DNA from 2 places in the Paenibacillus sp. JGP012 genome. Region 2 is predicted to be linked to the other one. Evidence: a T-box and tRNA genes for the amino acid it is inferred to sense, from the RefSeq annotation. Region 2 holds a T-box; the other holds one or more tRNA genes.

Region 1 (3,224 bases), on a different contig from region 2:
GATGCTCTCTCCATCCCATTACATTTTCCATAGCCAGGTCTGTCATGACATACCGAAAAGCTGGCAGCTCAATCCCAGCAAGTTCCTTCAGCGCACATAGCTTGTATAATATGTGATGGGCTAAACGTCCCGCTCCTGCTCCAAGCTCAACAATGGTGATCGTCTCGTGCTGTACACCTCTGGCAGCCAAATCCTGCAAAAACGCAAAAATCATCTCCTCATACGCCGTTGCAACGAACGGATTGCTCGTAATATACTGCGGGACCTGGTTGCCCTCCCAGGCCTGCAAACCCTTTTGTTCGTAGTACGCTCTCTGCCACTCCCAGATCGGTGCTTCACTGAACCGGAAATACTGACTTTCTTTTTCTATCTTCACTTGTATTAACCTGCTTTCTATTTATGTATTCCAAATATCACCAATATCATCCGATACAAAAATATCATTATATCATACTTCCTTTTTAGTACTGCCTATTAATATTCCCCCGGAAGAAAAAGCACATTCACGTTATCTAAAATACAAAAAAAGCCTGCTTAATAGATAAGCAGACTCAGATCTCTTGACAGCCAATTCAATCTTAGTCAGAATACAGGACACCGTCAAAGTTCTCAGGACCTACACGAATCGTACCAAGCAAGTTTGTACTGACAAATGCAGTGTACGTTAATTGAGGTGTAATGGGTGGGTTGAAATCGTCGGCAGAGAACGTAATAACCTGTGGTGCCAAGACACTTAAGTTAAATGTAGATGTAGCAGAGTAAATGACAGGGTCTGTCGATAATGTTCCTCGAACTACCGTAATGGTTACACCTACAAGTGCCAAAGGAAGCTGTAAAGACACCGTGCCTTTAAACTGCACCCGCGGGTTTGCTCCAATGCCCGCTGTAGTAACCAAACCGATCTGACCAAACAACTGTGGTGTATTGATGACAAGGATCGGGATGGCGATCGAGTTGGCCAAGCTTGCATTCTGCGAGGTTCTCGCATCTATTAACTGAGTCATGAAATCTACCTCCTATGTGTCGGGATACGATAGTATATGTGAGAATTGTATTGTGACATGGACATACTTACCCTTGAAGAAAAAAAGTCAGATGACTATATAAGTTAAACCATTCATATACACGTGAACGGAGAGGACAGAAAAAACCTGAAAAAGCGGAGCGGTCGCCTTTATCACCGGATTTTCCTCCTTTAGAAAGGGGAATCGAAAAAATCTGGTGATAACAGCGATTGGAAGGTTATTCTGTCATCGGAGTGGCTTGTGTTAACTTGAAATGCACACCAGATCCCTTATAACCTACGAAATTGTCACTATGAAAACAGAAAAAAACCCTTGCATCGCAAGAGTTTTGAAATATGGGCCCTACAGGACTCGAACCTGTGACCAATCGGTTATGAGCCGACCGCTCTAACCAACTGAGCTAAGGGCCCTAGACAAAATAATATATAACAGTGCAGATGACGGCTGTGAATCATCCAGTAAAGCTATATTGCGGGGGCAGGATTTGAACCTGCGGCCTTCGGGTTATGAGCCCGACGAGCTACCGGGCTGCTCCACCCCGCGTCGTTAGAAATAATAAACAGCGACTTAATTAATATACACCATTAATACATTATAAGTCAAGGGGTAATCTCAGGGAATAAATCGCACACCATAACGGCCTTTGCGTGAACGGTATACTTCGACTTCTTCAGGCTCGTTATGACCATATATCCAGCCATCCTGCTCCAGTCTTTTTGCCAGGCAGCCTGCCTGAAATTTAGTTGTGTACAGCTTGCCAAAATATACCCATCTCATGCTGCTCGTCCTTTCTAATGGCATCATATCTTGCTGTTAATTGTAGAATGCCCCTTTTTCGTAAAAATAGCCGCCAGAGATTAATAAATCTCCAGCGGCCATTTAAAATTAAGAATTCACGCTACATATATGTTTTCCCTGGATACGAACGTGAGAAAATATAACTTATTGGAATGTCGCTTTAGGATCCTTCTTCAACTTTTCAAGCATTTCGTTGCCTTTCGCTGCCCATTCTGCAAGTGCTTCTTTTGGTGTCTTTTTGTTTTCTAAAACCTGATTAAAGTATTCCATACCTTTATCACTTACCTGCCATAAGTTAGGCATCTTTTGATACAGCTTGTCGAGGTTGGTATTGGTAGGCGGTACCGGCTTCAACGTGTAGAATGCCTGAATATTATAGTCCAGACCATCTTTCGGCTTGATAAAGCTCTTCCGGGATACCATCTCGTAGCTGCTGCGTGCCTTGATCTTCGCCCAATCCTCACTGTTCATATACTTGATCAGTTCCCAGGCATCATCCGGATTCTGCGCCGAGCTGTTGATTGCCATCAAATTACTCAAGTAAATGTTGCCGCCAATTTCAGGCGCTTCCGGATGAACCGGCGGTGTTACGACGTCCCATTCCACCTTGGTGAAATCCTTCATTTTATCAGCATTTTTGTTTGCATCAATCAGTTGATTAATATAGCTGTAATCGCCGATCGCCATCGCCGTCTTCCCACTCAGGAACAAGTCGCCCTGCATAGGATTGTAGCGCCCATCTGTCTGTTGATCCTGCTGCTCGTCACCTTTCGGGATCACTTTATCAAGCGCCAGCTTGCTGATCGTGCTCCATACCTTCTCCCACTGCGGAGAGTCCACCGTCATCTTTTCTGCCTTATCGTCAAACATCTTCAACTGCAGTGCGTTGTAATACTGCGCCATGGAGTAATACGAAGATCCGCCTTGATAGGTGGAAAATGCCAATCCGAAGACATGATCTTTCCCTTCCCCTTTTGTAAGACGTCTGGCCAGATTAAAGATATCATCCCACGTCATATTATCCGTTGGCGGTTCAACACCTGCTTTTTCAAACAACCCTTTGTTGTAATACAACGCCGAGGAAGAGAATGTAGGTGTCAGTGCATAGATGTTCTGGTCACCCAGATCCTTGATCCCCTCAAGCACACTTGGCACAATATCACTCGTATCAAACTTGTCTTCCTGCATCAATGGATCAAGCTGTTTAACCATATTTTCCTGAATTAGTGCTTTTACTGTAGAGGTATCGGCAATGACAACATCAACCGGATTATCTCCAGTCATAATTTTTTTCAAGCTTTCGAGCGTATCCGGGACTTCTGGCTGCTCTTCCGAATTCCCATATCCGTACATGCTGCCCTGATCGACAGCCGGTACGATCTCTACCGTAACATTGCTATG
Region 2 (3,224 bases):
CGGATGTGTATCGATTGAGCCGCAGCAAGGTGCTGGTTCCCATCAAGGCAGGGCGCTGCAAGGTGAACTGGAAAGTGGTGGAAGATCCTTCGAAACCGCTTAAGGCAGGAGATATCGTATCCATTCAAGGGTTTGGTCGTTTTAAGGTGCTGGAGCAGGAAGGAATGACCAAAAAGGGACGCTGCAGGGTGAAAATCGGGAAATTTGCTTGATCATGTTGCAGGAAAATCTGAATTCTTGTCGAAATGTTAAACGTAAAGGGTAAAAGGGTAAAAAAATACTTGGTGTTTCCGATATACATTAAAGTACATGTTGTCAATGGACCTCTGATAAGTCGAGGCAGGTCCTTCATTCCGTACCAGATGCCAGCTACAGGTGTCTTGCTACGGCTTCTTGGGTGGAACCCATGTGCTGCAAACCTTCTCTGGATTGGGAAGGAATTTTTACAGGAGGTGGACAGCATGCCATTAACGCCGCTGGACATACATAACAAGGAATTCTCCCGACGCTTGCGCGGGTATGACGAGGATGAAGTCAATGAATTTCTGGATCAAGTCATCAAAGACTACGAAGGCGTCATTCGCGAGAACAAGGAGCTGAGCAATCAGTTGCTGTCCGTTCAGGAAAAGCTGGATCATTTTGCTACGATTGAGGAAACGCTCAGCAAAACAATCATCATTGCACAGGAAGCTGCTGATGATGTGAAAAACAATGCGAAGAAAGAAGCGCAGCTCATCGTGAAGGAAGCAGAGAAAAATGCTGACCGAATCGTGAACGAAGCGCTTGGCAAGTCCCGCAAGATTGCTTTGGAAGTGGAAGAATTGAAAAAGCAGGCTTCGATCTATCGCGCACGTTTCCGCACGCTTGTAGAAGCTCAGCTTGAATTGCTGACTCAAGATGGCTGGGAAGCGCTGGAGAGCCGGGAACAGGAAGTAAAGGACCGTGAGCGGGAGATGAAAGAGATTTATTAGTCTGCCGCCCGGTTGACTTTTGCGGGCAAAGAAGCTATAACTATATCATATTGAATAGTGATTCCATGACGGGCTCAGTACGTTATGATTTCATCCCTCAGAGAGTTGGTGTCTGGTGCAAACCAACGGATGAGTTATAGCCGAATATCTTCCCGGAGAAGTGACGCTGAAGCGGTGTAAGCATGACCGTGTGTAAGCCGAACCGTAAGCCGTACGTTATAACGGTACCCTGCAGCATTATAGCGGGGCTTAAGCGCTGTTGATGACAGAGCATACTCAGAGGGATCTGAATGTGGTTTGTGATGAACAGAATTAGGGTGGTAACGCGAGCAGAACCTCGTCCCTTTCCAGGGATGAGGTTTTTTTGTGTTCTCAAACGGCGGTTGGAGCGGAAGGCAGGGAAAACCTGAAGAGGTTGAAGTGCTCATCGCGAGCAATCCAATATTGATTTAATAAGAGAAAGGAAGTTGAGCAGCATGCAGCGAGTTGACGTCAAAGAGAAAGCACGTGCGAGAGAATTACGCATGTTAAATAAATGGAAGACAGAGAACACCTTTAAACGTTCCATTGAAAATCGGGAGGGCAAGCCAAACTTTGTCTTCTATGAAGGCCCGCCTACAGCGAACGGTAAACCTCATATCGGGCACGTGCTCGGACGTGTAATCAAGGACTTTGTTGGTCGTTACAATACGATGAAGGGATACCGTGTCGTTCGTAAAGCTGGATGGGATACCCATGGTTTGCCGGTAGAGCTCGGAGTACAGAAAAAATTGGGTATCTCTCACAAGTGGGAGATCGAAGATTACGGTGTGGAGAAATTCATCAACGAATGTAAAGCGAGCGTATTTGAATACGAGCAGCAATGGCGCGACTTGACGGAAGGCATCGGTTACTGGACGGACATGGATAATCCATACATCACGCTCGATAACAACTACATCGAAAGTGTATGGAACATCCTTGCGACAATTCACGAAAAAGGGCTACTGTATCGCGGTCATCGCGTTAGTCCGTACTGTCCTTCCTGCCAGACAACGTTGAGCTCGCATGAAGTTGCACAAGGCTATAAGGATGTCAAAGACCTGAGTGCTACAGCCAAGTTCAAACTGCATGATAGCGGTGAGTTCGTGCTGGCCTGGACGACAACACCTTGGACACTGCCTTCTCACGTGGCACTTGCGGTCAACCCGGAGATGGATTATTCCCGTGTACGTCAAAACGATGAAGTATACATCATGGCAACCAATCTTGTAGAGAAGGTCATGAAGGACAGCAAAGGTGAATATGAGATCATTGGCACACTGAAGGGCGCCGATCTGGTTGGCAAAACCTACAGTCCGCCATTTAATTATGTTCAGGCAGAGAAAACAAATATCGTATTAGGTGCCTCCTTTGTAACGGATGCAAGCGGTACGGGTATCGTTCACATGGCTCCTGCACACGGTGAAGATGACTATCGTGTATGCCGCGAGAATGGCATCAGCTTTGTCAATATGGTTGATCTGGAAGGCAAATTTGTTCCACAAGTGACGGATTTTGCTGGCCGATTTGTGAAGGACTGCGACATCGACATCGTCAGATACTTGTCCGAAAATGGTCGCCTGTTCAGCAAGGAAAAATACGAGCACAGCTACCCATTCTGCTGGCGTTGTGATACACCGCTTCTGTACTATGCAATGGACAGCTGGTTTATCCAGACAACAGCGATCAAGGATCAGCTTATCGCCAATAACAGCGAAGTGGAATGGTATCCAGGGCATGTGCGTGAAGGCCGCTTCGGGAAGTTTCTGGAGGACCTCGTGGACTGGAACATCAGCCGTGACCGTTACTGGGGTACGCCGCTAAACATCTGGGTATGTGAAGAGACAGGGGAACAGTTTGCACCCCACAGCATTGCTGAGCTTCGCGCCCGTGCGATCGGAGAGGTGCCTGAAAATCTCGAGCTGCACAAGCCGTATGTGGATGAAGTGAAGGTGCTCAGCTCATGTGGCAAATATGAAATGAAACGTACGCCGGAAGTAATTGATGTCTGGTTCGACAGCGGCTCGATGCCGTTTGCACAGCAGCACTATCCTTTTGAAAATAAAGAAGTATTTGAACAGCAGTATCCGGCGGATATGATCTGTGAAGGCATCGACCAGACGCGCGGCTGGTTCTACAGCCTTCTCGCGGTGTCCACCCTTTTGACAGGCAAAGCACCTTACAAAGCCGTTATGGCAACAGGGCACGTACTGGACGAGAACGGCCAGAAGA

Evidence for each region. The T-box of region 2 lies ahead of ileS (isoleucine--tRNA ligase). A T-box ahead of a tRNA ligase gene usually reads a tRNA of that ligase, here a tRNA-Ile.
Region 1: it encodes a tRNA-Ile, which carries the amino acid that the T-box ahead of ileS (isoleucine--tRNA ligase) is inferred to sense. The anticodon was not compared.

Annotation. Positions count from the first base shown of each region.
Region 1 covers NZ_JACHKG010000034.1:47,097-50,320, forward strand. Annotated here, with positions in the region: gene HNR77_RS26000 (tetratricopeptide repeat protein) at 1-376, opposite strand, end outside; gene HNR77_RS26005 (hypothetical protein) at 579-1,004, opposite strand; tRNA gene HNR77_RS26010 (tRNA-Ile) at 1,362-1,435, opposite strand; tRNA gene HNR77_RS26015 (tRNA-Met) at 1,495-1,568, opposite strand; gene HNR77_RS26020 (hypothetical protein) at 1,638-1,802, opposite strand; gene HNR77_RS26025 (ABC transporter substrate-binding protein) at 1,968-3,224, opposite strand, start outside.
Region 2 covers NZ_JACHKG010000004.1:359,468-362,691, forward strand. Annotated here, with positions in the region: gene HNR77_RS08120 (YlmH family RNA-binding protein) at 1-212, shown strand, start outside; gene HNR77_RS08125 (DivIVA domain-containing protein) at 462-971, shown strand; T-box leader at 1,028-1,319, shown strand; gene ileS (isoleucine--tRNA ligase) at 1,448-3,224, shown strand, end outside.